2 linked regions of the Oligoflexus sp. genome follow. The protein of the gene in region 1 interacts with the protein of each later gene in a pairwise test. Links are inferred from orthologs where the notes say so. Each region holds a gene or a part of one and is shown on either strand. Other genes may lie near its edges.

What was found.
Region 2: the proteins of mrdA (region 1) and VFO10_RS04440 interact in binary tests that used the Escherichia coli proteins (3 or more experiments, as listed by UniProt). The link is inferred for Oligoflexus sp. from one-to-one orthologs.

What each region holds. Positions count from the first base shown.
Region 1 is NZ_DASTAT010000056.1:27,300-43,517, reverse strand. Bases 6,020-9,019 are described here. They hold mrdA (penicillin-binding protein 2), read left to right. Parts: upstream 6,020-6,541; coding sequence 6,542-8,497; downstream 8,498-9,019. Other genes in these bases: rodA (rod shape-determining protein RodA), read left to right, coding at 8,472-9,019; VFO10_RS11605 (hypothetical protein), read left to right, coding at 6,020-6,545. Outside these bases: VFO10_RS11635 (response regulator), read left to right, coding at 1-536; VFO10_RS11630 (hypothetical protein), read right to left, coding at 505-984; VFO10_RS11625 (NAD(+)/NADH kinase), read right to left, coding at 1,018-1,899; VFO10_RS11620 (peptidylprolyl isomerase), read right to left, coding at 1,987-3,579; VFO10_RS11615 (rod shape-determining protein MreB), read left to right, coding at 3,919-4,953; rod shape-determining protein MreC, read left to right, coding at 5,086-5,973; more of VFO10_RS11605, read left to right, coding at 5,976-6,019; more of rodA, read left to right, coding at 9,020-9,614; VFO10_RS11590 (phosphoribosylaminoimidazolesuccinocarboxamide synthase), read left to right, coding at 9,737-10,723; VFO10_RS11585 (carbonic anhydrase family protein), read left to right, coding at 10,845-12,407; VFO10_RS11580 (hypothetical protein), read left to right, coding at 12,754-12,960; VFO10_RS11575 (hypothetical protein), read left to right, coding at 13,036-14,223; VFO10_RS11570 (hypothetical protein), read left to right, coding at 14,351-15,247; VFO10_RS11565 (YkgJ family cysteine cluster protein), read right to left, coding at 15,277-15,621; VFO10_RS11560 (hypothetical protein), read right to left, coding at 15,625-15,942; VFO10_RS11555 (flagellar motor protein MotB), read right to left, coding at 15,935-16,218. UniProt on the Escherichia coli protein: Catalyzes cross-linking of the peptidoglycan cell wall. Responsible for the determination of the rod shape of the cell. Is probably required for lateral peptidoglycan synthesis and maintenance of the correct diameter during lateral and centripetal growth.
Region 2 is NZ_DASTAT010000022.1:113,761-129,886, reverse strand. What follows is about bases 376-3,283. They hold VFO10_RS04440 (PBP1A family penicillin-binding protein), read right to left. Parts: upstream 2,921-3,283; coding sequence 830-2,920; downstream 376-829. Other genes in these bases: VFO10_RS04435 (diguanylate cyclase), read left to right, coding at 3,184-3,283; VFO10_RS04445 (ABC transporter substrate-binding protein), read right to left, coding at 376-825. In the rest of the region: more of VFO10_RS04445, read right to left, coding at 1-375; more of VFO10_RS04435, read left to right, coding at 3,284-4,257; pyk (pyruvate kinase), read right to left, coding at 4,156-5,640; VFO10_RS04425 (protein kinase domain-containing protein), read left to right, coding at 5,819-11,224; VFO10_RS04420 (twin-arginine translocase TatA/TatE family subunit), read left to right, coding at 11,317-11,502; VFO10_RS04415 (ArsA family ATPase), read left to right, coding at 11,595-12,482; VFO10_RS04410 (ArsA family ATPase), read left to right, coding at 12,479-13,603; VFO10_RS04405 (ABC transporter permease), read left to right, coding at 13,703-14,512; VFO10_RS04400 (ABC transporter ATP-binding protein), read left to right, coding at 14,509-15,258; VFO10_RS04395 (MlaD family protein), read left to right, coding at 15,423-16,126. UniProt on the Escherichia coli protein: Cell wall formation. Synthesis of cross-linked peptidoglycan from the lipid intermediates.

The sequences.
Region 1 (16,218 bases):
CGAGCCTGCCGGGACAGGGCAGCACCTTCACCATCACCATAGATCCGGGCGTGACGACCAAGGTGGTCTTTCAAAGCTCTCCAAAGGTCATGGCGCGACCCGCAGCGTCGCCCATACCCGCTCAAAGCTTGCGCATTGACGGGCTGAAGCTCCTTCTGGTCGAAGATTCTTTGGACAATCAAATCGTGGTGCAGCGCTTTCTGAAGATGGCGGGCTGTGAAGCGGAGCTTGCGAATCATGGGCGTGAAGCCATCGAGAAGATCCAGACGAAAACCTATGATGTGGTGCTGATGGATATTCAGATGCCGATCATGGATGGCTTCGAGGCGATTGCCGAGATCCGAAGGCTTGGCTATCAGCTGCCGGTCATCGCCCTGACGGCCCACGCCCTGAAAGAACAGCGGCAGCAATGCCTGGATAAAGGCTTCACCCAGCACATCACCAAGCCGGTCAACCGGGATGCCCTGATTACGATGCTGCATCAACTGATGCAGCATAGGGGCATCATTCCGCAGGTGGGCAAAGCTGAAGGGTGAGGCTTCGAATCCTTTGCGTGTAAGGCGTCGCCGCAGCCTTGTCTTCATTCATGATCTCGACGTCCTGGGCCAGCTGCTCAAGTTGGTTGCAGCAGGAACTGATACCGTCGCGATCGTTTCGCGAACTGGTTTTACGCAGGTTCTTCAAATCCCCGTCGACGAGGTTGATCGTATCGCGCCCCAAAGTCTGGACGGCCTGCTCGATTTCATCCAGTTCCACCGCATTGGGACAGCGTGCGCCCGGACCTCGGCGAATCAGGACTTCATCGGAACCGGGTGTGACCAGATTGGGCGTGGATTGCAACGCGGGGGATGGCTCCACAGAAGGAGTCGTCTCTTCAGACTGAACTGCTGGGATCGGGGCGGCGGGCCGCGGCGCTTCCTCGGATGTGGTTTTACAGGCAATGAAGAACAATCCAAACAGGATCACGACGTGACGGAATCTCATGACAGGGTCCTCCCTCCCATGAGTATAACCGAATCAATCCGAATTGGGACGCACGGCGACGCGAACCGGCTCGGCATGCGTGAAGCGAATCACATCTCCGAAATTGATTTTGATGACCTGCTTTTCGCCATCGAGCGCGAGAATCGCGGCCGGACAGTGATTTTCGATCCAAAAATCATCATGGGCCGGGTCGGCAAAGCCATGGGTGATCACGAGCCCTTCCTCTTTGCGATGATAAAGCTCGCGTACCAGAAATTGCAGATGCTGATCACCGGCATCCATCGGCACGCCGCCGGCTGCACCGATCGCAGCCGTGCTGCCGGTCGCCGTGGCAATCCAGATGCCGCTGGAACGATGGGACTCGACGCGCCCCTGAAAACCGATGTGATAGCGCGTGGTCGCAGCCGGGCTGGCGGCGGCAAAGAGAAAGTCATTCAGAGCGGGAGTCGGAATGGATTCCTGAGGTCCCGCGGCGCGGGCAATCTGCGCGCTGAGACGTTTCCGTTCGACATACATGAGACGACCTTCCACATAGCGCCGTATCACATCACCCACATTGCTCTGATCACCGGCGCAAAGAAACCCGACGCTGGCCGAGGACGAGCGGATCCCGATCAAAGGATATCCGGGTCGGAGTCCGTAGCTGGCGGTGATCAAGGTACCATCACCCCCAAGGGCGATGACCACATCAAAGTCACCCTGGGGCCAGTGATCGCCGCGCGTGGCTTCCTGGAAGGTGATTTTATGCTTCAGAAGGCTCTCTTTTAAAAGAGCGAGGCAGGCGTAATGTTCATCATGAGCGCGCGTCACCAGCTGCAAATAGGCTGGATCCGTCGCCGCCACAAGGCTTTGCGCTTGAAGCAGCTGATGCTGCTCCAGATTCGTCGGTTTTCGAATGATCAAAGCGCTGGTCATGGGCGACTCGCTTGAAATACAAAAAGCTCCGCAGCATCTGTCTGAGACTTTTTGACAGGATACCACAGAGCTTCCGTCGGAACTATGTTACTCAGTTGGTGTCTTGCTGTTCAGCAAAGCATCGTACTGGACAAATTGCGGATTCTTATAAATTTTTCCATCGTTTTCGTATTTCTTACGAATCTGCGTGGTCATACTATTGAAGAGCGGATACGACTCCATGAACTTGGCGCCTTCGACCAGCTCCTTGCGCTTCGCTTCATCCAGCTTAGCCGGATCGGCGGGAGTTTTCGACTTCAGACGCAGAATATACTGCACTCCATTCACGTTGACGGCTTCGGGGCTGATGTCCCCTGGGTTCTTCAGACCGGCGATCGCCTGCCGAACCGACTTGTCCGAGCCGAGTCCACCGGGGATCACGCGGGAGCCGAGGTTAAAATCGCCCGTTTCTTTCCACGAGACGCCGAGTTCCTGCATCAGCTCCTGACCTTTGCCTTCCTTCAGAGCAGCCTGCAGAGCTTTGACTTTTTCCGCCAGGATAGCTGGTTTTCTGTCGCGTGCAATCAGCTTTTCCGCGATCTCTTTTTGAGCTTCAGCCAACGAAACCGACTTGGCTTCCTGGACGGTATCCACCTTGATGATATGGAAACCGAAGGGCGATTCGACCACATCGCTCACGGCGCCCGGCTGCATGGCGAAGGCCACGTCCGAGAATTCCTTGACCATCTGATCTTTTTTGAAGAAGCCGAGATCGCCACCCTTGGTTTTGCCGCTCGGATCGTCCGTGTATTTTTCCGCCAGCTTGGCGAATTCACCGCTCTTGGCCTTGGCTTCCGCCGCCACTTTCTGCGCCAGGGCCCTGGCTTCGTCCTTCGTGCGTTTCGCCGCCTCACCGGCCGCCGCACGGGCTTCCTTGTAGCCAATCAGAATATGGCGAGCCTTGACCTTCTTGTCCTGGTTAAATTCGCTCTGATTTTTCTCGTAGTATTCCTTGACCTTGGCTTCGCCGCCTTCCTTCATGAACTTGTCGATCTCCGCCTGGTCGATCTTCACCGGGATGGTGTTCGGATCCAGGCGCAGGTACTCGACGTTCACCTTGGATTCGTCGATCAGATAGTTGATCTCCGCGAATTTTTCCGAAGGACGGTAGGTGCTCGACAGAAGGCTCCGGAATTTATTCACGACCAGGTTTTTGCGGATTTCTTCGGTGAAGCTCGCTTCGGTATGCGCCTGGCTTTTCAGGTAACGCTTGAACAGCTCGGGATCGAAGACGCCCTTCTCGTTCTTGAAATATTCGCCTTCGACGATCAGTTTTTCGATTTCATCGTCGGTGGCATAGATGCCGTTTTTTGTAGCTTCGACATAAAGGACCGTGGAATCCACCAGCTGATCGACCACACGCTGGGAAATACCCATCGCGACCGGATCGAATTGGTCCCGAAACTGCTGCTGGTACTGGTTTGTCATATTGCTGTGCAAACGACGGAAGTCGAGCGAACTGATTTTGATGCCGTCCACGGAGGCAGCGGCGCCACTCGGAGGCATGAACCCGCCTTCATGAGGCTGGCACACGCCAAAGAATAGCATGGCCCCCATGGCCAAAATCAAAACGGTATAAGACTGCCAAGACTTCGTAAGCGACTTGGCGTCCAAGTCCGTCGTTCTCTTCCACTTAAGCATCCTAGACCCCTTTTTCCCCAACGCTGAGAGTTGATTCTGTACTTTTTGACGCAATTTACCCATGCGCACTAGATAAGCTACTACCTTTACCATAGTCAGAGAGCGCCGTTAAGATGGATTGCAAGGATTTTGTGGCTTCTCCGTGACTGCATTCCTCTGCCCAAAGCAGTGGCAAATTCTGAAGACCCACGTGATCGTCTCGGGGCGAAGACAGCGCTGGTTCCGACGATCTCGAAAATTTTCAGGTCAGGCCCTTTCTTTGTTTGGAGGATGCGCAAGAACGTGCTTTAATAATAAGCTGCAGACAGAAATCGTTTATTAGGAAACAGGAGATAGGGGATGATTTTCGACTGGTTGGCTGGAATGTTCTCGAATGATTTGGCTATCGACCTGGGAACCGCCAACACTCTTGTTTATGTCAAAGGCAAAGGGATCGTGACGAACGAGCCTTCCGTCGTCGCCGTGCAAAGGGACGTTCGCGGAGGGAAGAAAATACTCGCAGTGGGCAAAGAAGCTAAGGACATGCTGGGCCGGACCCCTGGTTCCATCGTCGCCGTTCGCCCCATGAAAGACGGAGTGATCGCAGACTTCGAAATTACCGAAGCCATGCTGCGCTACTTCATTGAGCGAGCCCACAATCGCCGGACCATGGTGAAACCTCGTATCATCATCTGCGTACCTTACGGCATCACAGAAGTGGAAAAGCGCGCTGTTAAAGAATCGGCAGAATCCGCCGGCGCGCGCGAAGTGCATTTGATCGAAGAACCCATGGCGGCTGCCATCGGCGCCGGTCTGCCTATTTCCGAGCCAAGCGGTAACATGATCGTCGACATCGGCGGTGGAACCACGGAAGTTGCGGTGATTTCGCTGGCGGGTATTGTGTACTCCAAATCGGTGCGCGTGGGTGGAGACAAGATGGACGAAGCCATCGTCAACTACCTCAAAAGAAAGTATAACCTCCTGATCGGTGAGCGGACCGCGGAACAGATCAAGATCGCGATCGGCACGGCCTATCCCGATGATGAAATTCAGACCATGCACGTCAAAGGACGCGATCTGGTCGCTGGTATTCCCAAAACGATCGAAGTCGCTTCCGAGGAAATTCGCGAAGCTATCGCCGAACCCGTCAATACCATTGTGGAAACGGTTCGCATCGCCCTTGAAAAAACGCCTCCCGAACTGGCTGCTGATATCGTGGACAAGGGCATTGTTCTCGCCGGTGGCGGCGCTCTCATTAAGAACCTCGATATTCTTTTGCGCGAAGAGACCGGATTGCCTATCATGATTGCCGAAGACCCATTGACAGCCGTCGTGCTGGGTAGCGGCAAGGCGCTGGATCAGATTGATATTTTGAGCAACGTGGCCCTGCGCTGAGCACGGTTCTTCCTCATTTATGACTGACTTTTAGTCAATGTACGGCTCAGTGGGCTTCCCCTGAGCCTTTCCTTCACCCACGTTTTCCATGCCTGCCCCCTCGGGGCCGACGCGATCCTGGAGTTTGTGTCCATGGCGAAAAGCAAGGCCAGATTTTTTTGGCGGTTAGTCCTGGTGGCATCGCTTCTGTCGCCCTTCGTCTTCTTTTCTTCAGCTCTGAATCCCTGGAGCACAGGATCGACACTGACGCTCGTGGCGCAGGAAATTCTTTATCCCTTTGAATATGTCTGGGATAACGGCAGCGGCTTTGTCGGTCGGGTCTGGAATCATTATTTTGCCCTGACCGGCGTGGCCAAGGAAAACACGCAGCTGAAATCGGACGTCGCGGTTCTGAAGACCAAACTCCTCGATTATGAAGATAAGCTGCAGGAGATCGCCCGTCTTAGAAACCTCTTAGGTTTCACCCAGCATTTTCAAGGGGCGCATCTGGTCGCGGAAGTGATCGGCGCGCGCAGTTATCCGAGTTTCAAAACGCTGCGCGTGAGCAAGGGCAAGCGTGATGGCGTGAAAGTGGGCATGCCCGTCGTCACCGCGGAAGGCGTGGTCGGCCGCGTGATTCGGACCGGACAGAAATTTGCCGACGTGCATCTTTTGGTCGACGCCAACTTCAACCTGGACGTGCTCCTGCAAAGAACCCGCGTCCGCGGCGTGCTGAAGGGCGCGGATACGCATGCTCTTTTAAAGCTGAATCGCCGGGCGGAAGTGCGGATCGGGGATACTCTCATCACCTCGGGCATCATCGGCGGTTTTGCGAAAGGCCTGCCCGTGGGTAAAGTCGTGCGTATCAGCTATGAATCCGATAATATTTCCCAGACCATCACTGTGGAACCCTGGACTGATTTCGATCGGATCGAGGAAGTGATCGTTCTGGAAAATCATGATCAGGAACTCCAGAAAATTATCGAAACAGCCGGCGAGTCGTGGCTGGACAAACCATTTGATGAGCAAAAGGGTGGCTGAACATGGACATCCTCGAGCGCCGTGATGCCTTGACCCGGATGCGTCGCACCATGAGACGGTGGCGACCGCGCCCCAACACCGGCAGCCTGACCAAGGATGTCGTCTTTCTTTTGATCATCGGCTTTATTCAGATCACGATCCTGCCTTATCTTTTGGGCTCGCTCGGCTATCTGGATCTCATCACGCCCTGGCTCGTGATCACGTTTATCCGGCAAAGACCGCTGCAGGCGCATATTCTGGCCCTGGTCGGCGCCATGATACTGGAAACCCGTCTGGCGGCACCCGCTGGACTTTATCTCTGCGCCTACTGGATTTTGGCCAATGTCATTTCCCTGGTCCGTCCCGCTCTGTCCTGGCGCTACAAAACGCCATGGCTTGTGTCGTATGCCCTGGCTTCGCTCTGGGTCATACTCTTCGAAGTGTTTGTGATTAACTTTCTGCAAACGGCCTCACTCCATCAGCCCACTTACATAGCGCAGCAGGTCGTCCGCTTTTTCGTGACTGTCAGCTACGGCATGTACCTTTCCCGCGAATGGATGACGATTGATGCCGAGGAGCCGGTACCGCAATGACCCGCATACATAAACAGGAAAGTCTGCTGATCGAATCCCGCTTCATGTGGGCGAGTATCGCGATCCTTGGCGTGATCAGCGGCCTTTTATTCCGCCTTTGGTACGTCCAGATCTATAAAGGGGAATATTATAAGGATATCTCCGAGCGCAACCGTGTGCGCCGCATCGAGATCCCGGCGCCCCGCGGGATTATTTACGATCGCAACGGCGACGTGATGCTGGGCAACTCGCCCTTTTTTGACCTCGTATTTATCCCCCAGTATGTTTCCGATCGGGATACGACCTTCAAGGTCCTGGCGCGCCTTCTGCATGTGCCGACCGCACGCTTCGAGCATCGCCTGGAAATGGCCCAGGGCCAGCCCAAGTTTTTGCCGATCACGCTGAAGCGGAATCTTTCGCAGCATGAAGTGTCCATCATCGAAGCCAACAAGATCTTTTTGCCCGGCATCGAAGTCCGCACCTCGCCGCGCCGGGACTATGGCCCGGATGTGCCGCCGCATGTGATCGGGTATCTGCGGGAAATCGATCCGAAAGCCATGGACACGCTGAATACTCAGAACCCGGACAACCCCTATCTTTTGGGCGATCTGATCGGCAAGCAGGGCCTGGAAGCCCGCTGGGAAAAATACCTGCGCGGACGCCGTGGATACCGACTGATTCAGGTCGATGCCTTCGGCCGGCAGACGCAGTCGTTTGAAGAAAACGGCTGGCAGTATCCGAGCGTCGCGGCCATTCCCGGCTCCGACCTTGAACTGACCATGGATAAGGAACTGCAAAAAGCCGCACGCGAAGCCTTTGCCGGTAAAAACGGAGCGGTCGTTGTCCTGAACCCGCAGAATGGTGAGATCCTGGCTGCGCTCAGCGAGCCTGGTTTTGATCCCCGCGCAATGCAAAGCGGACTGTCTGGTGAAGACTGGCGCCGCCTGACCGAAAACCCTTTCAAACCCCTGCTCGATAAAACCACAGGCGGGGAATTCCCTCCGGGATCAGTGTATAAGCCGGTCGTGGCCATGGCCGCTTTGGAAGAGCATGTGGTCGATCCTTATAAGACCTATCATTGCCCAGGTCATTTCACGCTGGGAAATCGCCGCTTTTACTGCCACGAACGCCGTGGTCATGGCACGGTGAACCTGCAGCTCGCGATGATGAAATCCTGTGACGTTTACTTCTATCAGGTCGGCGTGGAACTCGGCGTCGATCGCATTGCCAAATACGCCAAGGCCCTGGGCCTGGGGCAGCCCCTTGGCATTAAGCTCAACATGGAACGCCCCGGTTTGATTCCGACCTCGGCCTGGAAGATGCTGGTGCATCGCTTCCCCTGGGCCGCGGGGGATACGCCGAACATCTCGATCGGTCAGGGCTACGATTTGATCACGCCGGTGCAGATGGCGAACCTTTATGCCGTGATTGCCAACGGCGGCAAGGTCTTCCGGCCCTATGTCGTGAACCGCGTGACCAACCATGTGGGCGAGACCGTTTACGAGCATCAGCCGGAACTGATACGCAAGGTCGCCGAGATCAAACCGGAAACCTTCCAGATCCTCCGCAATGTTCTGATGGCGGTGGTCATGGATCCCAAAGGCACGGGTAAAAATGCGAATGTGCCGGGCACCACGGTCGCCGGTAAGACCGGCTCGGTCCAGGTCGTCAGTTTGAAGAAAAACCGCAACCAGGCGGACGTGTCCATGAACTGGAAAGAGCATGCGATGTTCGCAGCCTTTTCTCCGGTGGAAAACGCGGAAATCGCGGTGGCCATCGTCAGTCAGAACGATATGGTCGGTGGGGGTGGTCGTTCCGCAGCTCCGGTTGCGGGCAAGATTATCGAAGCGTACTGGCGTCTGAAAAATGAAAAAGCTGCACTCGCAGCCGCCAACAAGGATATCCATCAGGTCGATAAAAAACCTGCAGCAGCCGAGGCCACAAGCAATGAGAAGCAAGAGAAAACATTCTGATGGCGTCTTCCTCCTACCCGAAGGCGACCTGAAAAAACCGAGCAGTCCGCAGATTACGCTTCTGATCCTTCTCTTCTGTGGTCTTTTGGCGATCGGCCTCACCAACCTTTACAGCGCTAGTGTCGGCGCCGGATTTTTCTGGGCCCAGACTCGGAACCTTGTGATCACGATCAGCGCGTTTGTGATCTTCGGCTGGATTATCTCGATACGCCAGGTGGCAGCCTACACCTACTATTTCGTGGCTCTGATCTGCCTTCTGCTCGTCGTCGTCCTTTTCACAGGTCGGGTGGCCGGTGGTGCCCAGCGTTGGATTTCCCTTGGGCCGCTCAGCTTTCAGCCTTCTGAATTCGCCAAGCTCGGCATGGCCCTGCTCCTGGCCCGTTTTTTCTCGTCCAACCGTCAGGATTCACCCTATCGCATCCGCGATCTGATGCCCTTGATCATGATGATGGGCTTGATCTTCGCCTTGATCTTCGCGCAGCCCGACTTTGGGACTGCAGGCGTCTGCCTTCTGATCGCAGTTTGTCAGCTGGCCTTCATCCGCATTGATATGCGCTCGATTGCAGCTGTGCTCCTGGCCATGCCCTTTCTCGCGGCTGTCGGCTGGAACACGCTGCTCATGCCCTATCAAAAGCTGCGGATACTCAACCTTCTGAATCCCAATCTTGACCCGCAAAATACCGGCTATCACGCCTTGCAATCCTTGATCGCGGTCGGCAGCGGCGGGCTCTTCGGCAAGGGTTTCATGCAGGGAACGCAGGCCCATCTTCGCTTTCTTCCCGAAAGGCACACGGACTTTATTTTCTCGGTCTTTTCTGAAGAGCATGGCTTTTGGGGCAGCGTCCTGATCTTCATGGGCTTCGGCCTTCTGACCTACATCGCCCTGGATATCGCCAAGCACAGCAAGGATACCTTTTCCGGTCTTTTGGCCGTGGGCCTGGGCGCGCTCCTCTTCCTCGAATTCGCGATCAACGTGGCGATGGTTATGGGGATTTTCCCGGTCGTGGGCATCCCGCTGCCCTTCTTTTCCTATGGAAGCTCGGCCATGCTCACCGTCTGTACTTCGATTGGCCTTCTGATTTCGATCAACCGCAACAATTTGGGTGGTCGTAAATAAGAATAAAAACAATGGTTTAGGCTCCGTGCTGGCGGCGTCGCGTACCCACGCTGTTTTAGCGGTTTGTGCGTCTCCTCCTCTTCTGATAGGGAAATAGCGCCACCCATCAAAGGAGACCGCACGTGAAGCCCATTCGCGAATTGCTCAAAGAAATCGCTCATAGCAGCGACCCCGACCGAGCCGTCACCGAACATGCTTACCAGGGATTTTCTGATTCAGAGAAAAAGGAATTCCAGCAAAAAAACCTGGCCGTTTACGCCGGCAAAGTGCGGGAACTCATTCGCACCGATGATGAGCTTCTGATCTATCATACCGATCGCCTCTCGGCCTTCGATCGCTTCATCGGCCTTGTGCCTTATAAAGGGACCATCCTCGCGGAAATTTCCCAATACTGGCTGGAAGCCGCTGCGGAGGTGGTGCCCACTCATTACCTGTCGCGCCCGCATGAGCGCGTTCTCCGCTGCATCAGCTGCACGCCTTATAAGGTGGAAGTGGTGGTGCGTGGATACATGGCCGGCAGCATGATGCGTGCCTATCAAAAAGGTGTGCGGGAATTCTGTGGCGTGAAACTTCCGGAAGGCCTGGAGCCCTATCGCTCCCTGCCGGAACCCATCATCACACCGACCACCAAGGCCGCCGCTTTCGAACATGATGAAGACGCGACGCCCGAGCAGCTGGTCGACCAGGGTGTCTGCACGCGTGAGGAATGGGCGGAGATCTCGCGGATGGCGCTCAATCTTTTCCGCTTTGGTCAGCAAAAATATGCGGAAAAAGGCTGGATCCTCGTCGATACCAAATATGAATTCGGTCGCGATGGTCAGGGCCGCATCCGCCTCATCGATGAAATTCACACGCCGGATTCCTCGCGTCTTTGGGTGAAGAGCACGTATGAAACGAATCTCGCGCGCGGCGATGCCCCCGAGATGCTCGATAAGGAAACCGTGCGCCGTTATCTTTTAGAGCAGGGTTTCAGCGGGCAGGGCGTGGTTCCCACCGTACCCGTCAGCCGCCTTGTGGCGCTGGCCGAAACCTATCTGAAGGTCGCAGAAACGCTGACAGGACGCCCGCTTATGAGCGTCGGTCCTTTGACCCGCACCCCTCTGGTTTAATCCCCAAAAAAATGGCGAATAGCCCCTTACGGAACTGTAAGGGGCCTTGCCTTAAACTCCTTGAGTGTCTTCACCGATGCCCCTCACAAGCGGGTGAGCGCCCCTTAAAGGAGTACGTGAAATGGCAAAGGGTCATTCGGATCACCATTCGCAGCAGGATCAGGGAACACCGACCTATATAATTATGAGTGTTCTCTTTGCGATCGTGATCTTCGCCCTGGAAGGCATGAAGTCCACCATCAGCCTGACCGGCATCGATCAGCAGACGCAGTCCACCACCCTCGGCTTCATCGGTCTTGGTCTTTCGCTCTGCTTTTTCTGGCGACGCCTGCATGACAGTCTTTTCAAAAGTCTGAGTGCTTTTTTCTTTAGCGGTGGACTCTGGGCTTACCTCGTCGCCACCGTGGTCCTGCCTCTTCTGGTTCCAGGTGAAGACGTGGCGAGTCGCATGCAACTCGTGCATCAAGGCGGCCTTGGAGCTGTGGTGATCACAGGCTTTACGCTGATGGCCGCGCTTCTTTATCATCAAAAGCCCGTCCCGGCTCTTCTGATGACCACGCTCGCCGGATTTTTGGTGGGCTTTGGCAGCCTTTATCCTTTGCTCCGCCCCAGCATCACCATGCAGGGCGACCTTGCGATTGAAAACCGTCATGCTCCTGCGCATAAGAAAGCCGAAGTCACGAGCGAGGAAAGTTCCCAAGGCGAGCCTTCCGGTCACGATGATGAGACCCATGAAATTCAAATCAGCCATGAATCCGAGCCTAAGCCTTCGGCAAAAGTGAAGATGGCCGCCCATGCCGCGCCTGAAGGCGACGAGGATGAAATCGACGAGCGTCTTCAGAAGGCCCTGCGCCAGGAAACGGCCGACGAAGAGCATGAGGAAGCAGAACCTGCGCCGCGCACTTTGTCTGCGACCCAGAAGGAAAAGCTGCGGGCCAAAGCTGTGGCGACTCATAAACCCAAGGCTGATAAGAAAGGCAAACATAAAATGGCTCTGGCCGCCAAGGCCCCGGCTGCGCATGGATCTCACTGGGACTATGCAGGCGAGGCAGGTCCCGAGCATTGGGGTGATTTGGATGCCTCCTTCAAGACCTGCAGCGCGGGTTTGGAGCAAAGCCCCATCAATATTATGAACGCATGGCCCACCCGTGATGCGATCGAACTCGATTATAAACCGAGCACCTTCCAGGTCGTGGACAATGGTCACACGGTTCAGGTGAATGTCGAGCGTGGCAACTACGCGCTTATTGGTGGCAGCCGTTATGAATTGAAACAGTTCCACTTTCATACACCGAGCGAGCATCTGGTCGAGAACCGTCCTTACCAGATGGAAGTGCATTTCGTTCACGCCAATGACCAGGGCGAGCTGGCCGTGATCGGTGCCTTTATCAATCCGGGCAAGGCCCACGCGGGTTATCAGACTGTTTGGGATTATATGCCTGTGAAGGCCAAAGAGCCGATCAAACCTTATAACGTCACGCTCGATCTGCGCCGTCTTCTGCCGACGATGCTCACGGCGTTCCACTATCCCGGTTCCTTGACCACACCGCCCTGCAGTGAGAAAGTGAACTGGAACGTGCTGCATGCGACCCTGAAATTCTCTCAGGAGCAGATTGATCGTTTTAAATTGAAATATCCGATGAATGCGCGGCCGGCCCAGCCCTTGAATTATCGCAGACCGTAAAAAAGATAAGGTGCCTCATCCGTTAATTCAGCCTGATGCGACGCAGGCTGAGGATGAAGCACCCCTGAAGAAACCACTACACCGAGATAGGGGACGACTGAGCGTCATCACTGCGACGATGATGACGTCACGAGATCCTAAAACCAGGAAACACTGTTGCAGAACTCCTTTTTCATTACAGTCCTTTCATCTATATTTTCCCAGTTGCCTGGGAAGACCTAGCGTGCGTGTGTAACCCTGCCTCTCTTATTTCACGTCTCGTGCCGCGGCCGTCCGTGCTGAGATTTCCGGGAGTTCCCCCAAACGGGACTAAATTCGGCTGTAAAGCCGAGCGAGAGGAATCGCTGTGACAGGCTTCAAGTCTTTGATTCTTTGGAACTATCGGCGTCTGATCAGACGAAAGCTCGTCAAGATGGGCTCGGAATTCACGGCCTACGTTCATAGAAGCATGAAATCACAGGGCAATTGTCCAGAGCCTCTTTTTCTGCTGGAAGCTGCTATCCCGCTCCTGGACCGCTTTTCCGGTCTTTTCTCCATCATCCCGCTCCCTTAAAATTTTCTCCATAAAGTATGACCCCCACCTCGTCCGACTTAACATCTGACGTAAAAAATATCCGGAGCCCGAGGCATGACCCGTAAAGGTCGAGAAGGTTGGAAAAAAACCGCGATTGACGAGACGAAGCGCGCGATCAAGGTCGAGCTGGATCAGATTCTCCAGCAGTCCGGGGAAGCCGAACGTCTGAACTATATTCTGGAGCAGATCCAATTTTTGGAATCCTCCGAGGATTCGGATGCGCTTTTGCGTCGTTTCATCTTCATCGTCTCGGCCCTTGTGCATCATGATCGCCATGGAGGGCTCGGCAAGCGCCAGATTCAGGACCTTTCGAACCTCGGTCAGGCCATCCTGAGGGTTGCCGGCGTCAAACCCGGTCATACCCAGGTCTCGTTTCTTTATTCCGAGCTGCATACGATCATTAGCGACATCCATCATTCGAATAGCGAGATCCTGCAGGCACTCTGGGAACGGCAGCTTGCAGCGCAGATGGCCATCATGCCCCAGGAGCACACCGCGCGCCAGAACCTGGGTATGGGCATCTACGCCCTGCGCCTTGGCAATGCTTCGCTGGCCCTTCATTTTCTGGATCGTGCCCTTGCCGACTGTGATGATTCCAAGGTTACCGACACGATCCGCGTTTGGATCGTGAAGTCGCATCGCATTTCCGGCCAGCTGGAAGCCGGTCTGGAAAAAGCCAAAGCGGTGGATTCCGAAGTCACCGACCCCAGCTGCCGCCAGGAATTGACCTGGGAACAGACCTGTTTGGAATCGAGCCTGTCGGGTGACCTGACCGAGATGATGAGCCTTCTGCGCAAACAGAAATCGGATTATTCGAGTTCTTATAAGCTCGAACTCTATCTGTGGGCCGCGGGTCATAAGAAAACCCAATGGCTGGAGCGCCTGCCGAAAATCAGCCGGCTCGTCGGTTCGCGGGTCATGGAATCCCCGAAGAATGCCCAGCTTTTCGCCATCACGCAGTCGCTTGAAGAGGCTTATGATAGCGAGATTCCTTTCGCCAAGCGCCTTGCGGATATCAAAAAAATCCTGCCGAAGATTTCGGGCCTCTATTATATAGACCAGGAGATCCTGGTGTGGAACGCGCTCGCCCGCTGGCTCTACCGCAGTCGCCATTACCAGCTCGCCGCCATTGCCTTCTATGAATATAAATCCATCAGTCTGAAGTTGAGCGAAGGCCGGGATGCCGATGTCCTGCGCCTCGCTGCGGACCTTCTGGAAGTGAATTGGCTTCAAAAGAGTTAGGAGCAAACCTCCATGGTCCCGATTTTCCGTTCCCATTCGGACGGAAGAATCCAGTGTTTTCAGCGGCATAAAAAATTTTGTCAAGGTAGAAGCAAAAAATGCCGATCCGGTGACCATGAGGTGGCATATGCAAGTGTTAGACAGGGTGACAATTCAGCTGGCAGCTCTCGGGCTCGTGTTTGCAACACATGCATGCACGCAGAAGAGCTTCAACCTAACTGAAAAATCCAAGTCGACAAGTCAGGCGATCGCTCTTGATCCTGACACGAAAGCCAATGATCGTCCGACCGAGTCAGGCACGGGCGTGCCGGGATATCTGGTGGACTGTTCGCCCTTTAACGTCGAAGACGATAACGTCCAGGTGGGTTGTATCACCACTGATAGCGAAGGCGTGCGGGTCATGACCTCGGCCGATGCGTGGAAGCGTTTTGATATTCGACTGCCGCCGGATTCGCCTTATGGCGTGACGATCAACAAAGTCGTGGCCACGAACCTCGCGGCCTGGGATGTGAACTTTATCTTCGCAGGTGCGGATAAGACCACGCTGACCAGCGTGGCTCGTAACAGTATCTACGGCTATTCCTATCCGAACGAAGCCGGCCAGACCGTGCGCATTGAAACCGCGCCTCTGCCGCCGCCTGTGCCTGTTGCGGCTCCAACGCCTGCAGCCGGAACGGGAACCACTTCGTGCCTGGGTGGGGCCATGGTCGACGGGTTCTGCTTTGTACCCGTGGAATCGTCCTGTACGGAATACTGCGGCAAGGCTGGCCTTGCGCCGCATCCTTACGTGACTTCGCGCTTCGGTGCGGGGAATAATGTTGATGAAGATGCCAACAAGCGGGCCTGTCACGATCTTTTCGCGCAGATCCGTGGTTCGCAGAATTTTGACTTCGGCGACACGCTGAACGCACGCGGCATGGGCTGCTTTGAAGAGCAGGATGGACGTGTGGTTTATGATAAGTCGGATACGAATCCCACGCAGTTCCCGAGGATTGGGAACAAGAGGATTTGCGGCTGTCAGTGATGAGATGACGCCGGGGCTTGCCGCGGCTATCAAAAGCCGCTCGACCGCGTGTGGCTATGAAAATGTAAAGTTACACCTCGGACCCCAATTCGACCCGTGTGCATCGGGGAGTCTTCGGGTCCGAATTTTTTTTCCCCCAAGAGCCAATCACAGGCGAATTGCCGGCAGACCAGGGGCCGCACCTCGTAGATGCTGCAGCCGCGGGCCGTGAGGTAAGGGCAGGCCTTCCCCGCGGGCTTGGCGATGTCTTCGGCGGTGTCGAGGCGGGTGGAATACCCGGGCTTGGATTCGATCTCAAGCTGCGTACAGCAGAGCGTGCAGCTCCCACAGGAGCGCCCCTTCTGAGGCACCCCATCCCCACTCGTGCGTCTCACGACTTATTCCTTATCAGGCTTGCAGGTTTTCACGCTTAAGATTTCGCGGGGGTAAGGCCCCGTTTCTGCTACTTTCAAAGAGGAGAGGCGGATCAGCTTGCCGTTGACTTCCTTGGCGAATTCGAGCGTGCTCTTCAGGTAGCAGCGCTCCTTATTGATCACGTAGTTACGGGCGCAGAGGGACACCCAACCCGGCTCCACAAGCTCGATGTGCTCGGGTTCAGGCACGAGGTACCATTCGCATTTTTCCTTGTGATAGGGATCGCAGCCGGCTAGAAGCGGCAGGACGAGGAAACCGAGCTGGAACCAGGCTTTACTCATTATAGTGCACCTTTATCTCGATGCGCCGGTTGAGGGCCCTTGTTTCTTCCGTCGCGTTGCTGGCAATCGGTTTGGTATCCGCATATCCGGCGGCCGACACGACTGCAGGCGAGAAATTAAGCTCTTCAATGAAATGCCGCACGATGAACGACGCGCGCAGGCTCGATAGTTCCCAGTTCGAAAGCTCACCCTTCGCCGGCACGGAATCAGTATGGCCTTCGACCGTTATATCGCGGCCGAGTTCCTTCAGGATCTTGCCGACCTGATTCAGATCAT
Region 2 (16,126 bases), on another replicon or contig:
GAAGAGCTTGCGCAGAATGCCATCAATCGACGCGTAATCCGCAGGATTATAGATCAAAGGCCCAGTGATCTGGATCTGCAGATGCTGCGCCTGGGCGCGAAAGGCGGCGACCAGCGCCTCATCATGGGAAAACTGGGGACTCATGATCGCAATGCGTTTCATGTTGCGACTCAGGGCATAGCGGGTCAAACCCGAAGCCAGGAGCTTATAGTCGGGCCCCATGTAAAAGGTATATTTGCTGACGATGCCTTCCGGTTTGCGATTGAGTATGATCGCAGGAATCCGCAGACGATCCGCCCATTGGGTCAGAAAGGGCGCTTCATTCTGAAAAAGACCGCCGATGATGATCGAGGCCCCATGCTGCCAGACGACCTGCGCCAGCTGCCTTTCCAATTTCTCGCGATTGCCTTCGGTATCACGCCAGATGATAAGGCGGCCCGGGTTCAAACCTTTGCTCTGCATCCAGCTGTGAACGCTGCGTAAAAGCTCCTGGCCGACGGCCTTCGGCATTTTGGTGAAGGGCAGAAGAAGCGCCACGCGGCCACTGTGCTGACCGAGGGCTTTTTCAATCAGCGCCATGGTTCCCGGCTGACTGCAATCATCAGGCTGCAGACCGAGCAGCGGCACCAAAGGGGAATTGTGGGGCACCATGGTGTTCGGCGGCAGTTTGCGATTCAGTTCCTGAAAGGCCATGACCGTTTTTTGAAACAGTTTCAGACAAAGTTCGCTATCATCACTGACAGCGCTTTGTTCAGCGGCATTATTCTGGGCGGCCAGCGGCCAGCTCCAGCAGGCGAACAGAAGCAGCAAGAAGCGAACCGGCATGTGTTTAGCGATCCAAAAAATCGCGGAAATTGCCTGTCTCCCGGACCACCGAGAGGGCTGATTCCATCCGCTTGGGTTCCCGTCCTTCGATAAAACTCATATCAATGCCGCCCGGATCCAGATATCCGAACTGCGAATTCACCTTCACCGTCGTGATGCCTTCCGGCACCACAAAATCCTCGCCTGGATAACGCTGCCGCGCCTTGTGCACGATCCGGGCCCAGACCGGAAGCGCCAGCGTGTTGGCTGCCACGGTTCCACTGAAAGCGAGGTTATTATCCGTGCCGACCCAGACAATGGCGGTCAGGTTCGAGGTAATGCCGCAGAACCAGTTATCCTTGGCGTCATCCGTCGTTCCCGTTTTGCCACCGGCAAAGTCTCCCATCTCGGCAAACTTATTGGCTGTTCCGTATTTGAAAACTGCGCGCATCGCATCGGTCAGAAGGTAATTGACCTGCTCGGGCAGAACGCGCTTGGGTTTTTTCGGAGGCGGCGGCGCCTCATAAAGCACAGTGCCGTCCCGATCGGTGATCTTCAGGATCATGCGCGGATCCACCTGGACGCCGCCGTTGCCGATCGTTGCATACAGAGCGGCCATATCCATCGGTGTCACTTCCGATCCACCGAGCAGGGTTCCTGCCTGATTTTTCAGTTCGGTCTTCACACCCATTTTTTTGGCCAGTTCGATCACGCGTTTGGTGCCGAGTCGATAGCCGATCTCAATAACCGGGGAATTGATGGAGCGATAGAATGCACTATAAAGCGTGGCTTCCGTCAGATATTCACCCGCATAGTTGCGCGGACGGTAGTCCTGGATCACGACCGGCCCGACATAAAACATATCTGACCATTTCATGCCGGACTGCAGAGCCAGGGCATAGACCACGGGTTTGAATGATGAGCCCGGAGCCCGCTTGGCCTTCAGCACGCGATTGAACTGCGAGCGGCCATAGTCGCGTCCACCGACGATGGCCAGCACATCACCGCTTTTGTGATCGAGCACGACGGCCGCGGTTTCCACGATTTTCGGAGCGCCTGTCGGAACATTCACGAGTTTGCTAACCGCCCCGTTGAAGATGTCGCTCGATGAATCGACGACCTTGTTCACGTCCTCCTGCAGTTTCACATCCAGGGTCGTGTAAATGCGAAGTCCGCGCCCCCGCACGTCGCCCGTCAGAAGCTTTTCGGTCTGCTCCTGAACCGCATCGATGAAATAAGGGGCGAAGGTCGTGTTCAGCTGACTCTGGGACTTGAAAACGAGGTTTTTTTTGCGGGCGACCTTGAACTGCTCGCTGGTAATAAAGCCGGCGTGAACCATGGCTTTCAGAACCTGCTTCTGCCGGCGCTTGGCCTGTTCAGGAGCCTTGTGCGGATTATAGCGGCTCGGGGATTGGAAAAGCCCTGCGATCAGGGCCAATTCATGGGTTTCCAGCTGATCCAGAGACTTGCCGAAATGCCTTTCCGCAGCCGCGCCCACTCCATAGGCGCCCTGTCCCAGAAAAAGAGCATTGAGATAGATTTCGAGGATCTTTTCCTTGCTCAGATGCCGTTCCAACTGAATCGCGAGGATGGCTTCCTTGATCTTTCGTTCAAAAGTTTTCTCGGGGCTCAAAAGAAAGTTCCGCACGACCTGCTGGGTGAGAGTCGATCCCCCCTGCGTGAAGCCGCCGCTGCGCATCGACGCTAAAAACGCCCGCAGAATGCCGCGAAAATCGATGCCGTGATGCTCAAAAAAATGCCGATCCTCGACAGCCAAGACCGCTTCGATCAGCTGCTTCGGGATTTTTTCATAAGGCACGAAAACGTGATAATCGCTGAAGAACTCACCGATCTTCTCGCCTTTGCGGTCATAGACCAGCGAGTTATCCGAATGCTTGTAATCAATAATTACGGTAAGGCGTGATTGATCGAGATGCAGGACCCCGGTTTGCTGCAGCCAAAGGCCAACCCAGACCAGCGTACCGAGGAATACGAGCCCGACGGCCCCCAGGGCCAGGAGCAGATTCCGGCGGGTTTTGCCGCCGCCCAGAGCAAGCCAGGCGGGCCATTCATTGGCGCCCGCGCGGTCACGGAGCGCGGCCCAGCCGTTTTTCAAGCGCTGCCACAGCTTTCGGCTTCTTACATGGAGTAAGTTTTTCTTTTTTCCTGGATTCGTCATTTATTTTTCTGGGTTAGAGCGCGAAACGCAGCGGACCTGGAAAGCAGGATCCGATGAGCCTTGCAAAGCCTTTCAGCATTTGACGGAAGACCAATGATCTTTCCAAGACTTACTCAAACTTTTAAAAAAACCTTAAACAAATAGCAGCATGGCCGATATCTCAAGAAAGGTGGTGGCCCAGCTTTACTTTGAGGTATTCTGTGAAGCAACCTGGCAAAAAATCGATGAAAGTTCTGATCATCGAAGCGGCTTCGGGTACACCCAGTCGGCTGTGGACGGTCTTCGCCGATCCACGTCACTATCATAACCCAGATTCGCTCTATCGCATAGATCACGTCGTCAGCGCCACGCGCGGTGAACAGGCGGCTGAGGTTTTCCATAAACTGCATCCGGATCTGGTCGTCATCGACCTCGATCACGGCGGTGAAGAAGGTCTTCAGTTCTGCAGGGACATTCGCACTGGGGAAAAAGACAGACACACGGGTTTTGTCTTTTTCAGTCAGGAGGTTCAAAACGATGACCGCGTGTTTGAGCAGGTCCTCAATCACGGCGGTGATGATTTTATTGATGGCAAGTCCTCGGATCGCGAATTCGTGGCCCGGGTGAATTCGGTCTTCCGCTTCAAAGCGATGACTGACCGCCTGCGTTCGGTGAATCACCGGCTGAAGATGCTGAGCCTCACCGATGAGCTGACCGGCCTCAGCAACATGCGGGCCTTCAACATCGACTATCAAAAGCTTGTCAAAGGCTGTCGGCAGGGTGATTACGGTCTGGGCGTGATCATGCTCGACCTGGATCATTTTAAGAAGATCAATGACAGTGCGAATCACCTCGTGGGCAGTTTTGTGATCGGTGAAGTCGGTCGCCTGATCGCGCACTCCGGTGTGCTGGGAAAAGATGCGGTCGCCGCCCGTTATGGTGGGGATGAATACATCGTCTGCGTGCCTTCGCAGTCGGTCTCCGCGGTGTGGGAAATAGCCGAACGCATCCAGGATCTGATCATGCGCAGCGTCTTCAAAAAAGAGCAGTACACGATCAAACTCACGGGCAGCTTTGGTATGTGCTGGGTGGATCCTGGATTCGAAGGCAAGTCGGATGATCTGATCAAGGGCGCTGACGTCATGCTCTACCGTAGCAAGCGCAACGGCAGAAACATGGTCAGCGGCATGATATTACGGTATCCGGTTGATTTTAATCATATTGGACGGCCGCATCTGATTGATCGGGATACCTGCCGTGATCACCACTACATCCCCCGACTCCACAATGCCTAGTTCCTTCAGGACGACGGGCAGATTCTGCAGCAGCGTATCCGTATTGTAAAAGGCCTGGTTGGGCATGCCGTGCACGCCCCAAACCAGGGACAGACGCCTTGCGACATCAGCCCTTGGGCTGATCGCGATGATCGGCGTGCTCGGCCTCCATTTCGAAATCGAACGTGCGATGGATCCGGTGAGGGACAGACACACGATGGCCTTCGCCTTCAAAGTATCAGCCGCTTCACAGGCGGAAATCGCGACGGTTTCGTTCACTTCCCAGGTTTCCGGCTGATTCAAAGCCTCGACCATGTCGAAGCGCGAGGGCCGTTTCAAGGTCCAATTTTCCACCTGCTCAATGATGGTGGCCATGCGTTTCACAGCTTCGACAGGATAACGGCCACTCGCCACTTCACCCGACAGCATGAGGCAGTCAGCGCCGTCGAGCACACCGTTCGCCACATCCGCAACTTCTGCAAGGCTGGCGCGTGGGTTGGTGATCATGGATTCCAGCATCTGGGTGGCAATGATCACAGGCTTGCCGGCACGGGCTGCGGCCGCAATAATTTTTTTCTGAAGATTCGGTACGCGTTCGACGTTGGCTTCCACGCCCAGGTCACCACGCGCGACCATCAAGGCGTCGGCGGCTCGGGCGATTTCGTCGATCAGCTCCAAAGCCGGCAGCTTTTCGATCTTGGCCACGACCGGAACATCCGAACCGAGGGCTTTGATCATCGCCTTGATCTGGTAAATATCCGCAGGATCCTGCACGAAGGAAAGCGCCACGTAGTCAACGCGATTGGCGATCCCGAAGAGAAGGTCCTTGCTGTCCTTGTCGGTCATGGCCGGCAGGGAGAGTTTCGAATCCGGGAAGTTCACGCCCTTCCGGTTTTTCAAAAGGCCGCCGTCTTCCACGCGAACCGTCACGGAATCATCATGCACGGCGTGAACCTGAAGAATCAGGAGGCCGTCATCCATCATCACGCGCTGGCCGACTTTAACGTCGTGAACCAGGCCGCGGTAGTCGATGGGAATGACCTTGGGGTCATCCTGCTCGACGCCATAACGCAGGCGATAGGTTTCGCCGCTTTGAATTTCCATCTGACCGCCGATCAGACGGCCCACACGAATTTTGGGACCCTGCAAATCCTGCAAGAGGGCAACGGGACGACCCAGCTCTGCACTGGCGCGTCGAATAGATTCGATATTCCGGGCGTGGGTATCGTGATCGCCGTGGGAAAAGTTCAAACGGGCGATGTTCAAACCCGCTTCAATCAGTTGTTTCTGCACCTCATAGGTCGACGACGAGGGACCGAGCGTGCCGATGATCTTGGTATGCCGCCTGTCCAAAAAAAAGTTTTTGTTCACCGGGGCTTCTGATTGACCTGCCAAACTTGACATAGCGTTCCTTCCGAGTTCTTGATCCAGAAACAGTAACTGGGGCAACAAGCGTCCACACTTTTCTAGCAGGAAAAATTCCCGACCTTAAGGACTTTCGTCCTTTCGCCGAAAAACCAGTCAGGACCAGTGACAATCGGGGAGGTTTTTAGGTCGTTTCGGCAAAAGAGAGGATTTATCTGTGAGCCGGCATAGTCTTTGGGTGGGTACAAATATAGCCGATCGCTACTGCATCACCGGGGAAATCGGTGGGGGCGGGATGGGTCGCGTCTATAGTGCCATTCCTTTTGCCGACCCCTCGCAGCAGGTGGCCATCAAAGTCATCGAACGGGACAGCCTCGATTACGAAGACGTTCTGCGCTTCCAGCGGGAAGCCGCCCTGATGAGTCGTCTTCGCCATCCGAACATCATCGCCTTCCACGAATTGGGACTTTACCAACCGGATCGCTCGCCTGGCAACGCTTCGATCAGCGGTTATTACATCGTGATGGAAGTCGCCCAGGGCCACAACCTGAAAGAATCGCTGACCAAGGGTGGTCGCAAAGGCCTGGAGTTCTTCTTCCAGCTGGGTTTGCAGGTTTCCTCCGCCCTTGAGTACACCCATGCGAAGAACATCATCCACCGCGATATCAAACCGCAGAACATCATCATCGAACGCACGGCGGACAGTGATGAAAGCCTTGTCGTCAAGGTGCTCGACTTTGGAATCGCGCACCTCACCGAACTCGATCTTTATTCCAGCGACGACAGTCTTTTGGATATCGCCGGAACCCCTTTGTATATGGCGCCCGAGAACAGCAAGTACCTGGATGCGCCCATCGACCACCGCGCGGATCTTTATTCCTTGGGCTGCATGCTCTACGAAGTGCTGGCCGGTCGTCCGCCCTTCCTTGGCAATACGCGGGAAAAGCTGGCGCGCGACCATGCCCACGCGGCCCCGGAACCCTTGACAGCCCTGCGGCCGGACATCCCGGTTATCGTCAATGATATCGTGATGAAGCTGGTCGCGAAGCATCCCAAAGATCGCTATCAGACAGCGTTCGGACTGCACGTCGATTTGCAGCGCGTGCGGAAGATCCTGGCTTCAGGCCGCACCCAGCATCGCTTTCAACTGGGCCGTTATGATCGCCTGAACATCCTGCCGAGCAACATGGAAATGGTGGGCCGCCAGGAGGAATTTGAAAACCTGGTCAGCAACTACAACGCGATCGCCAAGGAAAACAGCCGCAGCCGGCTCGCTGTCATCCGCGGTCCCGCGGGAACCGGCAAGACCCGACTGCTCAAGGAATTCAGGGGCTATCTGGCCCGGCATCGGATTCGTTACATCAGCACCAGCTTTTCGCGGCATGAGAACAACCTTCCCTTCAACGCCCTGGCCAACGGTTTCAATGAGTATTTGATTCATGTGCACAAAACCCAGGCCGTGGAAGCGGAGGAAATCAAACGAAAGGTGCGCACCCTTCTGGGCCCGACCGCGCCCATGGTGGCCCAGATCGTTCAGGGTCTCAAGCCCTATCTGGATGAAGAGCAGGACGACGAGAATGTGCGCAACGGCCTGGAGCAGGAGCGCGAGTTCGATTTCAATGACTTTGCCAAGGCCTTCTCCGATTTCACCCGCTGCCTTGCGAGCGACTCGGAGCCGGTTGCCTTCTTCTTCGATGATATGCAGTGGGTGGATGACAAGAGCCTCGAACTGATCGATCGCTTTTTCAGCCACAATAACTCGCAGCGCTTTTTCCTGATCATCGGCCACCGACCCCTCGGTGACGATGAAGGGGCCAATTTCCAAGGGTTTTTAGCCAAATTCAGCAAGCTGCGTCGCCGTTATTCCGAGATCGAGCTTGCGACCTTGAAGGCGGATGATGTCGCACGCTTGAATCGGTCGATCCTCAATCTTTCGCAGAGCATGGATCCCCAGTTCCTCGCGTTCCTGCAGAAAAAAACCGGAGGCAATCCGCTCTATCTTCTGGAATTGCATCGCAGTCTCGTGGCGCAGGAACTTCTGAGCCTCGATGATGAGGGCTACTGGCGCTTTAATCTGAACGAGATCGAAAAGGCGGAAATCCAGTCGAATTCCATCGACCTTACCCTGAACCGCTTGAATGAGATGGAAGCCAGTGATCGGCGGATCCTCGAAGTCGCGGCTATCGTCGGGATGCATTTCACGGCCGATGCCCTGCGCGTGCAGCAGCAGTTCAATGACTCAAGCGTGATGCAGGTGCTGCAGTTCTCCCTTACCAATGGCCTCGTGACCCGCAGCCAGGATCCTGTCACCGGCTCGAAAACGCGGGCCTTCGCCTTCACGCATCGCAGCATCCGCGAAATGATCCTGGATACCATTCCCCTGCAAAGGCGCTGCGAGCTGCATCGGCTGGTGGCCCTGCGCTTGGAGCAGAGCCCGAGCGAGGGCCGGGCCCAGACCATCTTTACCCTGGCCCATCATTTCTATCAGGCCCTGCCCGAGGACATGGCATCGGATCAGAAGATGGTGGAAAAGGCGCTGGTCTATAATATGCGGGCCGGCGCGAAAGCCATCGAGGTCAAAGCTTTCCTGACCGCGCAGCGTTACTATGCGAACGCCCGCGTTCTGGTCCGTCATTGGCACAATGAATCCACAGCCACGGTGCAGGCGCAGAAAACCATCCTGCACAGCCTCGCCGATATCCTCTTCGCGCAAAGGGATTATGCGGAAGCGGCTCAGATCTATAAGGAACTGAAGCAGCTGCGTTTGAACCAGATGGAATATTCGTACGCGACCTATAAGCTCCTGCATTTGAGCCTTGTCAGCGGGCATGTGGCCTCGACCCTGCGCGAACTGGTCCAGGCCTTCGAAGCCCTGAAATTCCCGGTCATTCGCCTGAATATCCTGAGCTACTGCAAAGCCGCGTGGGTCATGTTCAAGTCCGTGGTCATGCCGCTTTCCTATAGCCTTCCCCTTCAGATCCTGAAGCAGGCGGAGGCGGTGCCGGATCGAAACGAACAGCAGACCTTCCATCCCTTCCTGCTCTATTTCATAGGACAGTCGGCGGGCTTCAATTACGATAAGCGCCTTGGCCTTGTCTATCATACCGCTCTTCTGAGCCGCTGCCGCAAGGTGCCCGTCCCCGAGGATCTGGCTCTGCGACTCCTCTGCGATCATGCTTTGATCCTGGCCTTCATGGGCCTGAAGGCACGAGCCTATCAGCTGCTCGATCTGATCCACGAACGCGCCTATGATCAGCGCTGGGATGCGATACTCGGTTACCTGTCCTTCATTCAGACTCTGATCATCGACCAGTATCAGGGCAAGTTCGAAGATCCGCGTGAAAACCTGGAACGCATGCAAAAGGGCCTGGAAAACCCGGACTTCCTTCTGCCGGCGATGCAGGAAAAAATCTGCCGCATCTTCCTGGCCTTCACCCAGGCCCAGGGCAAGGAACTCACGCGCCTCATCCAGAGTCTGCCTGGCCTTCTGACCATCCGTCATTGGCTGACGCCGCGGGCGGTCGCCATGTACCTGTTCTGGCTGCTCCTTTCCGGGCAGCGCGATCTGATAGTCAGCTATCGCAGCTTCATCGAAAAACGCAGCAAGGCCACCAATCGCCGTGCGGATACCTTCCTCCGCATCACCGAAAGCATCGTGAGCTTCGCCGCAGGTGAAAAAGACAAGGCACGCGGCGCCTATTACGAGGCCCTGTTCCTCTTCCATGATGATCTGAAAAATCCCCTGCTCTTACCCTTCGAAATCGACTTCGTCCTGCTGTACGTGACGCTGTTCCACGAAGTCTTCGCCTTTGAATACGGCGAGGAACTTCTGATGACGCAATCCGTGCAGCCGACCCTTCTGCGCCTGATGAAACTCGCGGAAGAACCCAGGCAAAGACGTCGGGCCATCCCTATTCTGACCGTTGCGCGTCTGCAGGAAGTCATGGGCGGCAAGGATATCAAGCCGCTTTTCGACATCGCCTTGAAGCGTTCGAAGATCATGCAGCAGCCCCTGGTGGAACTCCTGACCGAACTCTGGTTCGGCCGCCACCTCTTCCAGGAGCGTGCCGTCGTGCGGGTGGATTACGTGCAGAAAGCCGCCGAGCAGGCGCAAAGGCTCGGTCTGGATATGGTCGTGGCCATGGCCCGCAAAACCGCGCGGGACCTCGGCCACCTATCTGCCGATGATCTGACTGGCCACAGCCGCTTGGAACTTGGCGTGCAGGTGGAAGCCATCGATCCTCTGCTCCTTCAGCACATGCTGCTCCTGCCGCAGTTGAAACCGGACGTCATGGGTCTCGTGGAAGCCAAGAACAAAGTCTATGAACTGCTCAATGATCGTCTGGTTTTCGCCGAGCTGCACCTGATCACGGCCAATGATGTCGCGGCCTTTGATGCCCTCGGTCGACCGCCGAGTGATCGCATGCAGCAGATGATCGCCTATGTCGGGCCTTATTTGAATCTGCGCTCCTCTTTGACGATACCCGTCGGCGATGCCCCGTGGATGCAGGGTCAGACGCAGTCCATAGTCGAAAGGCGTCCACCGACCACCTTTGCTTCCCCCGTCGAAGCTTCGGTCATGCCGGAAGCTTCGGAAGATGTGGAAAGCACGCTGGTCCTGTCCCACCCGGAACCGATCGCGACGTCCGGGGAACGGCCGCAAGCGACGGAAATGGTGATCGGGGACCGGCTGGCCCAGCGCAGCATGAATACCCTGGTGCCGATCCGTTATGCCAACCGCGGACTCGGTGTTCTCTTTTTGGAACGCAGCCGTCTGCAGGATGAGGACTCGACCCTTCTCAGGCAGCTTTTGGATACCTTCGGCGCCCAGATGGGGATTTGGCTGCGCGCTTATCTGGGTGGTGAAGCCGCGCACGGCGGCCTGCCTCTTCTCAGTTACGGCCCGGGCAGCTATCACCTGGAATCTTGCCCCTGGCTGCATGTCTGGACCGAAGGCCATCTGCGCAGCGCCCGCGAATCGGTCTGGTACCTTGGAATCAATATGAGCGAGCAGAGCTATCTGATCGTTTACTGCCGCCTCAATGGACCCGAGGATCTCCGATCCCCCTTGGCTTCCGTGCTCTGGCACGAGATGCTGGTCCTCCGCACGCTCTTTTCCGGGGTGGGGCGCGATCAGATCAGCGAACAGGACGTGCAGGAGGCCGTGGAACGTCAATTCCATTCCTATCAAGGCATCCAGAACCTTGAGAGCATCAACTTGTCCTTCAGCATCATCCATCGGCAAAGGGGCGAAGTGTGGAGCGGGCACTTCGGTTCCGCCCGTCCCATGATTCTGGGGGCCGCGAATGAAGTCACGCCCCAGAACCAGGTCGTGATCCATCTGAGCAACGGCCGCTATCTGCGCTACTGGAAAGTTCATGTAAGCTCGATGCAGAAAGGCGTTTACGTTCTGGCCCACGATTCCAGCAAACTGGATCGCCTGAACCTTGCGGGTCTGAAGGAGCAGAACTTCGATGCCATGAACTGGGAGCAGAAGCGGACCACCTTCCGTGAATATTTGAAACAAAATTTGATCGATGCCCACATGCCGAGGTATTTTGTGGCTGCAGCCTGGAATGGCCAGCCGACAGCTTCGCAAACGGGCCTCGATCGGGCAGGATAAATTGACTGTTCTTTGAAAAAGGCTCAGCATATGATAACCAGCATCCCTATGTTGGTTAGGCGGCAGAAAATCATAGCAAAGGAGATCGGGACATGATGGGTTTGGGTTGGATGGAAATTGGCATTATTGCTGCTTTGATTGTTTTGCTGTTCGGCACGACCAAATTGCCAAAGCTCGGCGGCGCCATTGGTGAAAGCATCAAGAATTTTAAAAAGGGCGTGAAAGATGATACGCCACAGCTGACTGATAAAAATAAAGAAGACGACAAGAAAAGCTGATTGCGACCCTCGTCTATGTTGCCGGGTTCATCTTGTCTGAGGGGGTGCTCTTGCAGGATCTGTTTTCTGAGCTGTTGAAGAAGCGCATTATCATGGTAACAGGCAAGGGGGGCATCGGGAAAACCCTGAGCAGTTTTGCTCTGGCACAGATGGCGAGCGCCATGGGCAAGCGAGTCTGCCTCGTCGAGTCCAGTGCTCACGATCAGCTGGCTCCTCTCTTTGGTTCCGAGCCAATTGGTCATAACCTTCGCGAACTAAGACCCGGCATTTCTGTCATCAATCTCAATCCGCAGGATAATTTTCGCGATTTCGTGATCAAGCATCTCGGATTCGCGACGCTGTTTCAGAAAGTGTTCACCCGTCCCATCGTCCGTTCTTTTATCCAGATGATGCCAGGCATTGCCGAGCTGACTTTGCTGGGCCGCCTTTATTATTTCGCCGAACTCGATGTCGAGGATCGCTTCGATCTCGTGATTCTGGATGGCTATGCCTCGGGGCATTTCCATTCCCTCATGAAAACCCCGGATGCCGTTCTGCACTCAGGCATGGCGGGCCCGGTGATCGAGGAAACGCAAAGGGTCCGGGCTTACATCGCGGATCCGGAGAAAACAGCCGTGGTGCTGGTGGCCGTGGCCGAGGACCTTGTGGTCAGCGAGGCCTTGGATTTTGTGAACAAGCTGCAGGGCGAGACGCCCGCGCCCCTGGCGGCCGTGATGCTGAATCGCACGTTTCCGGCTTTGCCGCAGACTCTCAAGGCCGCGGATTATCCCGCCGAATTGCAGCCAGGCCTTGATTACTGGCGGGATCGCGTGGTCGGCGAAGAGGCGGCCATCGATCGTCTGCGGGAAGGGCTGGAGCAATTCGAAAAAAGCTTCGGCAGAAAACTGCCACTCTATCGTTTGCCTGAAGTCGGTGCCTTTAACGAACCTGTGCCCAAAGACGAGCTTTTGGCCTGGATGCAAGCGGCGGTGCGTGTATGAATGCAATGAATCCATCCGGACTCGAATCGTGGATCAAAAGCTCGCGTATTCTGGTGACCGTGGGCTCGGGCGGCGTGGGCAAGACCACAAGCTCCATAGCTTTGGCGCTCCTTGGCGCGCGCCTCGGACTGCGCGTCGGACTTTTGAGTATCGACCCGGCCAAGCGTTTGGCGGATGCCCTGGGCATTCCCCTCGGCAGTGAACTTTCGCCGGTTCGCCTGAAAAGAACAATCCCGGGCTCAGTCGAAGCCGCCATGCTCGATCAGAAAGCGGTCTTTGATGATATGGTGAGGCGCTTCGCGCCCAATCCGAAGATCGCGGCGAAGATCTTCGAGAACTCCATTTACAAGGAAGTTTCGAGCAATCTGGGCGGTCCGCTTGAATACATGGCCCTCGCGAAGCTTGAAACGATGCTGAGCCAGGGCCGCTATGATCTGATCGTCCTGGATACGCCGCCTGATACCCATGCCCTCGATTTCCTCGCGCGGCCCAACATTCTGCACGGCTTCATCGAAAACGGCGTGATGAGCTGGATGATCAAACCCTTTCATTTGGCGCAAAAACTTGGCGCTGGCGCCATTTTCAAAGCCGGCGGCAAGGTGATGGCGGGGATCTCGTCCATCACCGGGGTCAAGATGCTGAAGCTCCTTGCGGAATTTCTGGTGCTGATGGAAGAGGTGATCATCGGCTTCAACCGCGTGGGGCGGGAAGTCTCCGTCGCGCTCAAGCAGACCTCGACGGGCTTCGTGCTCGTCTCCGCGCCGACGGATAATGCCGTGCGCTCGGCGTCCTATCTTCTGCAGGAACTTAAGAACAATCAGTATCCGCTCCTGACCGTCATCATGAATCGCAATCTCCCCTTTGCGCTGCAGGGGGCCGCTCGGGCCTGGGAAGCCAGCGACCGTCACTGGACCGAACTCAAGCCCGGTTTCGATGTGATCAGCCGCCGCCATCTTTATGCGGCCTCGCAGGCTGGAAAGCTTGCTGCCCAGGCGCAGCAGCTTTTCGGCAAAGACGTTCCTCTTTTACTTCTGGAAGAACAAAGGCAGATGATTCACAGCGAAGAAAGTCTGTGGCAATTTAGCGAGGCCCTGCTCGAAGCCCGCACCCATCAAGCGTGAGCGGGGTCTGGTCAAAAACTTGGCGGTATTCGCTAACTTTTCTGGACTTGATACACTACACTCAGGCCCTTCCCGGGCTTTACTTGGAGACCCTCGTCCATGGCCGTTCCACGTACCTTGAGTAACCTAATGGTCCAAACCATCACGGGCTTGGGTCACGTGGTCGTGGGCTTCATCGAGGGTGTGGGCGAGTTCCTGGTCTTCTGCGGACGCGCCTTCCGTGAACTCTTCCGCCGTCCCCTGCGCACCCGTCTGATCCTGCAGCAGATGGCCTTCATCGGTTATGAATCGACCTTTATCATACTTCTTTGTGGATTCTTCATCGGTGCCGCGGTCAGCCTGCAGGTGGGAACGATCTTCGTCCTCTTCGGCGCGCAAAGCATGCTGGGGGCCGCCAATGCCAAGGCCCTGGCCCGTGAGTTGAGCCCTTTGATGGCCGGGTTTTTGATTGCCGGTCGCGCGGGGGCCGCGATCACTGCTGAAATCAGCACCATGAAGGTGAACGAACAGATCGATGCGATGGAAGCCATGGCCGTCGATCCTGTCAGTTACCTTGTCGTCCCGCGCCTTGTGGCGAGTCTTCTGATGCTGCCGATGCTGGTGGCTCTCTTCAACCTGACAGGGCAGATAGCCTCGCTTATTATCGCGCTTGGGATCTTTGATATAGATCAGGGCATCTTTTTTGACAAAATGGCGAGAATCGTCAGCTGGCGTGACGTCTGGAGCGGGCTGCAAAAGGCCTTCGTCTTCGGCGGCATCATCTCGCTTCTGGCCTGCCGCTACGGGCTCGTGGCGTCCGGCGGAGCGAAAGGTGTCGGCAAGGCCACCACCAATTCGGTGGTCATGATGCTTCTGACCCTGCTCGGCGTCGACTTTGTGATCACCTATTTACAGATCGTTTGGAAATGATTGAGTTCCATCAGGTTACGAAAATCTTTGGCTCCTTCCGCGTGCTGGATCAGCTGGATCTGCACATACCGAAGGGGAAGATCACGCTGATCCTGGGCAAATCCGGGGAAGGCAAGTCCGTGACCATCAAGCACATCATGGGCCTCCTCAAGCCCACGACGGGCCGGGTGGTGGTGGATGGGGACGACATCACGGAATTTGATGAGGAGCAGCTGCTTGAATATCGCAAGAAGTTCGGAATGCTCTTTCAGCAAGCAGCGCTGTTCGATAGTCTTTCGGTGGGCGAAAACGTCATGTTTCCTTTGAGGGAACATACCCGGATGAAGTTTCCCGAGATGCGGGATCGGGCCGAAGAAGTTTTGGAGCAGGTGGGGCTGCCCGGCATTCAGGCGAAGTTTCCGGATGCCCTTTCCACAGGCGAGAAAAAACGCGTGGGGTTGGCCCGGGCCCTGGTGCATCGGCCCAAGATTATTCTTTACGATGAGCCGACGACGGGCATGGATCCTTTGGTTTCGGAAATGATCGATAATCTGATCGTCGAAGTTTCCAAACGAGATCCCGAGCTGACCTCCGTGGTCATCTCCCACGATCTGAAAGCCGCGTTGGATATCGCGGATAACTGCGTGATGCTTTACAAGGGGCGGGTGCAGCTGGCAGGACCCCCGGACGCATTCCGAACATCGAAGGATCCGGTGATTCGGCAGTTTTTCGCTGGGAAAGTCGACGGACCCATGGAGTTTTTCTGAGGCCCCGGCTGCACAGCTGTGCTTTCAAGCGCACAGATCAGCTGGGGAAAAGCGTAAAACTTGGAGTTTATTCATTGGACGAGGGGCGCCCCTATTCGTTAAGTTACAGCCCTGGCAGACGATAAGCTGCTTACCGAAGACGGATCAAAAGGAGTTCACAGTTCATGAGCCGGATGGGAACGGAATTTAAAGTTGGCCTGTTTACGCTTATAGGCCTTTCCGCGACCGCCGTGGCCATATTCTTCGTGAGTCCGGAACTCTTCGATCGCAAATCCAAAGTCAGCTACTATACCGTCCTCAAAGATGCCTCGGGAATTTTGGAAAATACGCATGTGAAGACCAACGGCGTGAATATAGGCCGTGTGGTACAGATTAAGCTGAGCGAAACAGCCACCGAGGTCGAGCTGGAAGTGCTTGAGGAAGTCCCCATTCCTGCCGGATCCCAGGTGGCCGTCAGGACCGTGGGTTTTCTTGGGGATAAGTACATCGACATCGTACGCCCGGAAAAGAACGCCGGAGAGCGGCTCGGTCCCAACGGTTACATTCCCCGTTCGCCTGATTCCGCGGATATTGCCGAAGTCGTCAAACTCGTGGGTTCGATAGCAGCGGACGTGAAGAAGGTCACCGAGAACCTCGCGGCTGTGCTGGGGGATAAAAAGGGCGAGCAGAAGATCGGCAACATCGTCGATAACATCGAGCAGCTGACCGCCAATGCCAAAGAGATGTTTGCCGAGAATCGCCAGGATATTCGGGCGATGGTTTCGAATATCCGCGAGGTCTCCGATTCGCTGAAAGAGATCACGGATCCCGAAAACCGTGCGAAAATCGATCGCATCCTGGCTAATTTTGATGAATCCATGGCCGAAGT